DNA from 3 places in the Paenarthrobacter sp. E2MeOHC11 genome. Region 2 is predicted to be linked to each of the others. Evidence: riboswitches for the same ligand, from Rfam matches in the RefSeq annotation. Region 2 holds a riboswitch; each other region holds the start of a gene.
The links. Region 2 has a riboswitch for thiamine pyrophosphate ahead of thiO (glycine oxidase ThiO). Riboswitches for the same ligand answer to the same signal wherever they lie in the genome.

Region 1 (3,268 bases), 440 kb from region 2:
TGGGCCGCCTTGAAAAGTGGACCAAGGACCAGGACATCTTCTCTGCGTGGCGCATCGACGAGCAGATCCACAAGGCGCTGGAACGGAAGGTCTTCCTCCCGTCAGGTGGCTCGTTGGTCATCGACCGCACCGAAGCCATGACCGTAGTGGACGTTAACACCGGCAAGTTCACCGGCAGTGGCGGAAACCTTGAGGAGACGGTCACCAAGAACAACCTTGAAGCGGCCGAGGAAGTAGTTCGCCAGCTCCGGCTGCGTGATATCGGTGGCATCATCGTCATCGACTTCATCGACATGGTCCTTGAATCAAACCGCGACCTCGTCCTCCGGCGCATGGTGGAATGCCTTGGCCGCGACCGCACCAAGCACCAAGTGGCCGAAGTGACGTCGCTGGGCCTCGTCCAGATGACCCGTAAGCGCATGGGCACCGGCCTCTTGGAGGTCTTCGGTGAGCAGTGCGAGCATTGTGCCGGCCGGGGCGTCGTGACGCACGATGAACCTGTGGAGCACCGCCGCGCCAACGTCGTGGCCGCCGAACACCACCGCCCCCACACGGAGACCCAGCAGCCTGCTGGCCGCACGGAACGCAAGCGTCGCCGGGGCAAGGGCGGGGGACAGCCCGTTGCCGAAGCGTCCGCGCAGGTCCACACCACCACGTCGACGCCGGCTGCGCCGGCTGCTCCCGCTGAGCCCCAGGATCCGGCGAAGCAGGCCAAGGCCGAGGCGACCAGGGCTGCTTTGGCCACGATTGCCGCTGCCGCCCATGCCGCGCACCTGCACGACGACGAAGTCCACCGTGCAGAAGAACAGGCACGGGCAGCTGGACAGCAGGAGTCTGCCGCTCAGTCCGTGGCGCCCGCCGAGGCAGAGGAAGCCGCAGTTCGCGAAGGCAGGTCCACGCCGGTCCTGCGTTTCGGTGGGGAGGAAGTTGCTTTGCCGTTCGGTGAACACCACGAAGAACCGCCGGCCGCAAAGCCTGCCATGAGCCTTGATCTCCTGGCTGAAGCGTTCTCCCACCTTGGCGCAGCTCCTGAGGAAAAGCCCGAAGCGCTGTTTGCTCCGAAGGCCGTCGAAGCGGATCCCGAAGCTGTTCCCGCCTCGCGGGCCCGCCGTGGCCGCCGCAACCGCAGCGCGAGCAGGGCGCAAGGTGCGGCTAACGAAACAAGCGTCGAGCACCATGAGGTGACTGCCTCGGTTGGTCAAGGAACGGCACACGAGGCCAAAGCACCCATGGAACCGGCCAAGAAGGCAGCGTCCGAGGAGCCCATTATCCTGGGGGTTGGGGTACCGGCTTCCGAGCTCTAGCACGGGCAAGGAAACCCAAGCATGAGGGCCCTGCACGATCCGCCACAGGCGGGTGGTGCAGGGCCCTTTGCTGTCCACTGCAAGCCCGGCTTCGCGAATGCGTTGGTCAGGTGGATGAAGGCATTGACAGTCATATCCGGCCATTGGCGTGGCACGGTTCCCGGGACCGAGCCCTTCCCGGCTACGCTTGGGGACTGACACGGGGTGCCGGGCGTTGGGCCAGGCTGAGATCCAGACCCGTTGAACCTGTCCGGTTAGCACCGGCGAAGGGATGTCCCCATGACTTCAACGTCGTATTCTCCCGTCTACCCGTTGGCCGTTTCCGGCCGGCAAATACCGCGGGTACTGAGCATCGCAGGCTCGGACCCATCCGGCGGCGCAGGTATCCAGGCTGATCTGAAGAGCATCGCAGCCCATGGCGGTTACGGCATGGCAGCCATCACCGCCCTGACTGCGCAGAACACTGTGGGAGTCCGTGCTGTCCATGTTCCTCCGGTGGAGTTCCTGCGCCAGCAACTGGAGGCAATCAGCAATGATATTGCCATCGATGCAGTCAAAATCGGGATGCTTGGTGACGCGGCCGTGATCCACGAAGTCCGCGGCTGGCTCGAAGCGGTGCGTCCCGCCGTCGTGGTCCTTGACCCGGTGATGGTCGCCACCAGCGGTGACCGCCTCCTGCGGGAGTCCGCCGGGAAGGCCCTGCGCCAGCTCCTGCCGCTGGCAGACCTGATCACGCCTAACCTGCCCGAACTTGCCATGCTGCTGGGGGAGCCGGAGGCCGCTGACTGGCCCTCGGCGTTGGATCAGGGCAAGCGGCTGGCCGCTGAGTGCGGCAACACCGTGCTGGTCAAGGGTGGCCATCTGGCCGGTTCCGAATGCCCTGATGCGCTGGTGAACACCAGCGGGTTGTTGCGGCAGGACGTCATCGAGGTGCCCGGTCCGCGGGTGGAGACGGCAAACAGTCACGGCACGGGCTGTTCCCTGTCCTCGGCCCTGGCCACTGCGCAGGCCCGTACCGGTGACTGGGAGGCGTCATTGCGTCAGGTGAAGCCATGGTTGATCGAGGCGTTGACGCATTCCGACATTCTCGAAGTAGGCCACGGAAGCGGACCAGTGCACCACTTCCACCACCATGCGGGCCCGAGGCCGGGAGATTTCGCGTCGGTGCTATGGAAGGAAGCGACCCCGGAGCTTGAAGCAATCTACAAGCTCAGCTTCATTGACGGCTTGCAATCCGGCAGCCTTCCGGAAGCCGCCTTCAACTACTACCTTGCCCAAGACGCCATTTACCTCAATGGGTACTCCAGGGTCCTGGCCCGCGCCGGCGCCCTTGCTCCCAGCGAGAAGGAACAGCTGTTCTGGGCCAAAGCGTCACAGCAGTGCCTTGAGGTCGAATCGGAGCTTCACCGGAACTGGTTGAGCACCCGGGAGGCGTCAACGGCCACCGGTCCCGTCACGAAGTCGTACGTGGACCATCTGCTGGCGTCTTCGGCTTCCGGTAGTTATGCGGTGGTGCTCGCGGCAATTTTGCCTTGCTACTGGCTGTACGCAGAAGTGGGCCAGCAGCTCCATGCAGCGTACGTGGAAGCAGGGGCTCCAACGGAGCACCCTTATGCGGCGTGGCTCACGACGTACGCGGACGAGGATTTCGCTGCCGCTACCAGGAATGCGATCAACTTCACTGATGGCGCTGCGATGGCAGCTTCCGAGAGGGAAAGGGCCGCCATGGTGGAGGCCTTCGCCCAGTCCTGCCGCTATGAAACAGCGTTTTTCGATGCTCCACGGCTTCACGCGTAGCCCGATTCCTGGATCTTTCAGCGTCCGGATAAGCCGGCACTACCGCGCGTCGCGGGCTTAATCGCGTTAATTGTGCCCAAACCCTGTAGGCTGTATGGGCACGGTGCCGGGAGAGTCCGTTACAACTGGTGACGCAAGTCACGCGGTAGCCTCCGGACCCGGCCTCA
Region 2 (3,268 bases):
ACGAGTTCGAGTTCGTCTCCGGCGGCGAGCGCTGTCGCAGACCATTGGCTGCGCGGCACCACCTCGGAATTGCGCGCGACGGCGACACCCAGCTTGCCGCCGTCGGCTGCCTGTCCGCGGTGGTCCAGGACGCGGCCGGTGACAGCGGTGACGAGTGTGCTGACGGAAGCGTCCTCCGGCACTGCGTGGTCGGATCCGTTGAGTTTGATGTTCATGCTGTTTCCTTACTCGGAACGTGTGCCGGCGTAAGAGCCCGCGATAGGGATGTGTTGGTGGCGAAACGGTCCGGACGGAAGTGCGCCCATCGGGGGTCTGCCGAACCGTTGATCAGGTCGCACACGATCCTGGCGGCCACGGGTGTCAGGAGAACACCGTGACGGAAGAATCCTGTGGCGATCACCAGCCCGTCAACGTCTCCGCTGGTAGTGGCGACGCGGCCAAGAAGCGGTGCATTATCCGGAGTCCCGGGGCGGGCCCGGGCTGTTGCTTCAAGGAGTTCCAATTCCGCCACGGCAGGGACCAGGGTTTGGGCATCCCGCAGAAGTTGATATACGCCGCCGGCTGAGACAGCGTTGGACGACGCAGACAAGCCGTCCTCGCGTTGGGTGGCCCCGATGACCACGGTGCCATCATCCCGGGGAACGATGTACACCGGTACGCCGCGCACCATGCCGCGGACTGTGGAAGTCACCAACGGCCGCAGGTGGTCGGGGACGCGAAGCCTGAGGATGTCGCCGTATACCGGCCTCACAGGAAGGCTGAGACCGTCAGGGAGTCCGGACAACTCCGCGGCCCCCAGACCGTTGGCCACCACGGTTTCACTGGCGTGGACAGTGGCGCCGGAGTCGAGCTCCACTCCTGAGACGCGCCCACCGTCCCACAACAACCGGCGGGCGCCGGCACGGACCCCGTACCCGTCATCCGTTCCGTGCACCCACGTAGCGTCCCGGTGCGAGTGGTTCTCCAGTTCAGTCACCAGGCAGGCCGCCAGCTTCCGGGGATCCACTTGGTGATCGGCCGGGATGTCGAAGGCGCAGGAGATTTGCGGGCTGAGGAGCGGCTCGCGCACCCTCGCGTCGCGAAGGGCCAGCGGTTCAACGGCCAGGCCGGCTCCAAGCTGTACGGCGCGGAGATCGGCGAGCGCCCTGCGGTCGGCGGCGTCGGCACCCACGGCGAGTGTCGGCGTCGCGCGGTATCCAGTGTCAGTACCTTCACGGGAAAGTGCGTCCGCGAAGGACGGCCACAGGTGCGAAGACTCCAGCATCAGTTCCAGGAGGTCTTCCTCCTGGTAGTGCAGTTCGCTGACAGGGGCAAGCATCCCTGCCGCAGCGTAAGTGGCTCCGGTTGCCGGTGCGGGATCGATCAGTGCCACCGAGCGGCCCAGCCGCCGGGCTCCGTGGGCGATGCCAAGGCCAATAATGCCGCCCCCAATGACCGCCACGTCTGCGTGGAGGGGGGTATGGCGGGATTCTGCCATTCGTTTCCTTCCCTACGCCGGTACTAGCCGGATCAGGTCAAGCGGTCGGCGCTGAAGCCCTCTCAGCCGGACGGTCATATAACGAACGTCGCGGCTCCCGCAGTACGTGCCCAGTTTAGAGGAACTACTCTGGTTTCCATGACCCAGCCTGATGCCCTCTCCGCCGCCCGCCTGTACTTGTGCACCGATGCCCGCAAACAGCAAGGCGATTTCGAAGACTTTGTGGACGCCGCTTTCGAGGGCGGCGTGGACATCATCCAACTCCGCGACAAGGCGCTGGAAGCGGCCGAAGAATTGGAAATGCTGGCTGTCCTGCGCAGCGTGGCCCAACGTCATGGAAAGCTTTGGGCAGTGAACGACCGCGCCGATGTTGCCGGTATTTCCGGGGCTCCGGTGTTCCATGTCGGCCAAAAGGACCTCCCTTTGACGGCCGCCCGGACCCTCCTGCCGAACGTCACGGGAATAGGCCTGTCCACGCACACCACTACGCAGATCGATGCCGCAATCGCCGCGTCGTCGAGCCCCACCGGACTGGACTATTTCTGTGTCGGCCCCGTCTGGGCAACACCGACCAAACCCGGTCGGCAAGCCGTCGGTCTGGACCTGGTCACATTTGCCGCGAAAGCGGTCAAACACGCAGAAGTGGATCTCCCCTGGTTCGCCATCGGCGGCATCGACCACAGCAACGTGGAGCAGGTGGTTGCCGCTGGCGCCAGCCGCATCGTCGTCGTCCGGGCCATCACTGAGGCCACGGATCCGACAGCGGCCGCCAAGTCGCTGTTGCAGGCACTGGACACCGTATAGCGGAAGCAAGCGGCCAGGAGGTTACGCAGTCAGGCCGAGGCCTGTCATCCGTCGTGCGTGCTTCTCGGCGAGCTCGCCGGTCAGCCTCTTGACTGCTGCACGGGCGTCGCCACCGCTCCTCAGCGTGGGCCCCAGCTGCGGGTGTTCCGTGCCGACGCGTTGGGCCTGCGTCAGTGCTTCGCCCACCAGGCGTCGGCCCCAGAGGGCCAGACGCGAGGCCAAGCGGGGGTCATCGGCCAGTGCCCGCCTGAGCAGGACACGCAGGACCTCCGTTGCCTGATCGGGAGAAGCCACGCGATCAACGAACTGTTGGGTCGTGGCATCAAGGAATACCGCGACGGCCCTGTAAAAGTCCGATGACACGGTATCGATGACGTAGGCCTTCATGACGGATTCGAACCAGTCCCCTGGCTTGGTGCGTTCATGGAAGTGGTCGAAGGAGCGCTGGAACGGCAGCATGGCCTCTTCGGGATCGATGCCCATCTCGGCCAGCCGATCGTTGAGGAGTGCAAAGTTTCCGTAGGCGCCCACGGCGATTTTTGCCAAGACTGAGCGGTCATGAAGCGTGGGGGCGTAGCGGGAATCGACGGAGAGCCGCCCAAACGCTGACAACTCGCCATATGCCATTGCTCCAAGCAGCTCCGCGGCGAGTTGCCCGGTTGAAGCTGCAGCGTCCGGGGAAGTGCCCATGATCCAAGACTATCCGCCGGATTCGGGCTAACCTGATTTTCGTGTCACATCATCGGATTGCACCCAACGTCGACGATTCGTCGGACCAGCTTGCCGCCGCACTGGCTGCCCTGAGGACCGAGCTGGACCTTCCTGGTGCATATCCGGCAGCGGCCGTAGCAGAAGCACGCCAAGCCGTGGAAACCCTGAAGTTGCCGGACCGGGACATGCGCGAAATCCCCTTCCTGACCATCGACCCTGCCACGTCGACAGACCTGGACCAGGCGTTGTTCATGGACCGCTCCGGTGACGGATACA
Region 3 (3,268 bases), 1.0 Mb from region 2:
TGCTGCTATCGGCTTGCTCCGTTTTCCGGACCTTATGAGCCGCATGCACGCTGCCACCAAGCCGCAGGTACTGGGTTTGTTCCTCATGCTTGCCGCCATAGGCCTGCAGATGCGCACCTGGTGGGTGTGGCCGGTCCTGCTGGTGGCATGGATCTTCCAGCTGCTGACGGCGCCCGTTTCTGCCCACATGGTGGGTCGCTCCGCCTACCGCACCAAGCACGGTCACCGCGAGATGCTCACCAAAGATGAACTCGAGGCAGTGGTTCAACGGGCGGCCGCCGGGCAAGAGCCTGGCAACGACCGCTGAACGGCTGCTCATCTGAACGACTGATAGGCAAAAAGCGCGGGGCCACTGATGGTGGCCCCGCGCTTGCATGTTGTCCGGGTGGTGCCTAGACGATGTCCTTGGATTTGGCGAAGCGGGCGATGGCACGCTGCGTCCCGCGGCTGGCGAGTACCTGGATGAGGGTGCTCACGAACGCAGAGATCAAGGCGAATGTCAGGGCCGAGCGCAGGCTCGTCTCCAAGTCATCGTTGCCTGTGGGTGGCTTGTTGCCAGTGGCCTTTTCCCACCCTTTATTGACGAGTTTGGTTCCGACGAAGCCTGCTCCGAGGCTCACTCCGGTACCCAGCAGCTTGAAGAAGAGGTTCATGTCCCCAGCCTAGCCGTAAAGGCCGGGCGGACGCTGTTACCGGCGGTTTTCCCGTTCCTTGAGGAACGCGGCCATGGAACCCACCGGGGCGAGCACCGGAACGACGGTGTGCTCCGCGGACCACACCGCTTCCACTGAGCCGAACCCTGCGATTTCCTTCAGCAGGTAATAGGTGGGCGGCATCAGTTTCAGTGTTCCGGCCGCCTCTGCCGCCAGAATTCCGTCCACTGGCATCCACAGAGACTGCCAGGCCTCAGTGGTTTGGTGCTGGGGCTCAGCCCCTGGCGCAGGCTTGGCGATGTAGAAGTAGGTGTCGAAGCGCTTGGGCATGTCCGTCGGGGTGACCCAGTTGGCCCATGGACGGAGGTCGGCGGAGTGGATGCTCAGGCCCGCCTCCTCCTGGACTTCCCGGAGTGCGGCTGTGAGGACCGTACCCGCGCTCGTGGTCGCCTGCGCAGGATTAGCGCCTATGGAGCTTTGGCGCCACTGGGCCGCGTGGTGTTGGAGCAGCTCCGCGGGGTAGTCCCAGCCGGACGTGTCCGCAGCATCCACCCGGCCTCCCGGGAACACCACCATTCCGGCAGCGAAGTCCATGGTGCTGACCCTGTGCTGGACGAAGGCTTCGAGACCGCCGGGGGCGTTGCGGAGCAGGATGACGCTGGCGGCAAGGCGAGGTTCCGGCGCCGTGGTGTCGCTTGCGGGGTGATCCTGCTTGGGTAGGTCCGTCATGAGATATGCCCCTTTGCCGCGGTCGAGTCTGCTGGATCATTCTCTCAGGTCTCGTTGTGGGGCCTGGTGTGCAGGCCAAAACCGGCGGGAGGGGTGTAGGGCGGGCCTCGCAACGCACGCCTGGAACGCGTCCGGCCCGGGGCGCGCTGATCCGATTGTGACCATAGGCGGGCAACGGGCCAGCGCCCGCCATGGACGCAGGTGTAAACTGAACCCGCCCATCAGGGCAGATTTGATAACGACAGGGGAGCGCCGCCGTCGGACCCTGCAGAGATGCAGGAGACGCGAGGGCGCTGAGAGTGCGGACAGCCGCAGACCCTCGAACCTGATCCGGTTAGTACCGGCGCAAGGGAGTCGAGCTTCTCAGAGTGTCCGGATCCGGACGGCGCAGGCCGGCTGGAGAATCCGGGTAGCACTTTCCCCTCCTGTACCTCAGGAGGCAGAAAATGACCACGGTAAACGTGAAGAAGACCAGTTATAACTGGCGTGTTGTAGACATCGTTGTGGCGGCTCTGATCGCCATCGCCGGCGGCGTGATCTTCTGGGCCTGGTCCCAGGGCGCTGCATTGGTATCCATTCCCCTGAACGCGACGTACCCTCCCCTCACCGGCCTGATCGCCGGTGGCTGGATGATCCCCGCGGTCCTGGGCATGCTCATTATCCGCAAGCCGGGCGCAGCGTTGTTCTGCGAAGCCGTCGCTGCCACCGGTGAGCTCATCATGGGCTCGCAGTACGGCACCACAGTGCTGATCTCCGGAGTCCTGCAGGGACTCGGCGCCGAGCTCATCTTCGCCGCTTTCCGCTACAAGAAGTTCAACCTGCCCACGGCCCTCCTCGCCGGCGCGGGCGCAGGCCTCTTCTGCGGCCTGAACGACTCCTTCCTTCCGTGGGGCTGGAACATCGCGTACGAGGCAATCGACAAGCTTGCCTACATCAGCTTCACCACCATTTCCGGCGCGATCATCGCAGGCGCACTGTCCTGGGTCGCCACCCGCGGCCTGGCGAAGACCGGCGTCCTGAGCTCCTTCGCGTCGCGCAAGGCCGCTTCGGAGCCAGTCTTCAGCTGATGTCCGCGACTCAAAGCGGCACGGTCAGGCCTGCCGCCATCTCAGCCGAGGGCTGGGGGTGGCGGCATGCCGGCCGGGCCCAGCCTGCCATTGAGGGTCTGGACCTTCGGATCGAACCTGGCGAACGGGTGTTGCTGCTGGGTCCTTCGGGCGCCGGTAAATCGACCCTCCTGCATGCCTTGGCCGGCGTGCTGGGTGATGAGGAAGACGACTCGGACGAGACCGGCTCCCTGCTGATCGACGGCGTTGCTCCCCGCGAACAGCGTGGCCGCGCCGGCCTGATGCAGCAAGACCCCGAAACCCAGGTGGTCCTCTCCCGCGTGGGTGACGACGTCGCCTTCGGCGCCGAGAACCTGGCCGTGCCGCGGGACGAGATCTGGTCCCGCGTCCATGAAGCGCTCGACGACGTCGGGCTGCGCACCGCTGCCGGCGGCGGTTTGGCCCTGGATCACCCAACGGCGGCACTCTCCGGAGGGCAGAAGCAACGGCTTGCGCTTGCGGGCATTTTGGCGATGCGACCCGGGCTGATCCTGTTGGACGAGCCGACGGCCAACTTGGATCCGGCGGGTGTGCTGGAGGTCCGTGATGCGGTGAAGCGCTGCCTCGATAAGACCGGTGCCACCCTGGTTGTGGTGGAACACCGCGTTTCTGTGTGGAAAGACCTGGTGGACAGGATCGTGGTCCTGCAGCCAGGGTCGGTGGCGGGGTCGAGCGCGGCTGCGGGCGCCGGGCAGGCCGCGGGCGGAGTCCTCTTGGACGGCCCTCCGGAGCAGGTCCTGTCCGAGGCACGCACCATGCTGATGGCGGCTGGCGTGTGGG

Region 1: another riboswitch for thiamine pyrophosphate. It lies ahead of thiD (bifunctional hydroxymethylpyrimidine kinase/phosphomethylpyrimidine kinase); the one in region 2 lies ahead of thiO (glycine oxidase ThiO).
Region 3: another riboswitch for thiamine pyrophosphate. It lies ahead of ACSSVG_RS13035 (ECF transporter S component); the one in region 2 lies ahead of thiO (glycine oxidase ThiO).

Annotation. Positions count from the first base shown of each region.
Region 1 covers NZ_CP196673.1:4,238,637-4,241,904, forward strand. Annotated here, with positions in the region: gene ACSSVG_RS19725 (Rne/Rng family ribonuclease) at 1-1,304, shown strand, start outside; TPP riboswitch at 1,495-1,593, shown strand; gene thiD (bifunctional hydroxymethylpyrimidine kinase/phosphomethylpyrimidine kinase) at 1,584-3,101, shown strand.
Region 2 covers NZ_CP196673.1:3,795,665-3,798,932, reverse strand. Annotated here, with positions in the region: gene thiS (sulfur carrier protein ThiS) at 1-215, opposite strand, end outside; gene thiO (glycine oxidase ThiO) at 212-1,477, opposite strand; TPP riboswitch at 1,470-1,588, opposite strand; gene thiE (thiamine phosphate synthase) at 1,616-2,281, shown strand; gene ACSSVG_RS17695 (ferritin-like fold-containing protein) at 2,303-2,971, opposite strand; gene ACSSVG_RS17690 (RNB domain-containing ribonuclease) at 3,013-3,268, shown strand, end outside.
Region 3 covers NZ_CP196673.1:2,776,750-2,780,017, forward strand. Annotated here, with positions in the region: gene mnhG (monovalent cation/H(+) antiporter subunit G) at 1-307, shown strand, start outside; gene ACSSVG_RS13025 (DUF4235 domain-containing protein) at 393-653, opposite strand; gene ACSSVG_RS13030 (NUDIX hydrolase) at 690-1,382, opposite strand; TPP riboswitch at 1,616-1,752, shown strand; gene ACSSVG_RS13035 (ECF transporter S component) at 1,829-2,449, shown strand; gene ACSSVG_RS13040 (ABC transporter ATP-binding protein) at 2,449-3,268, shown strand, end outside.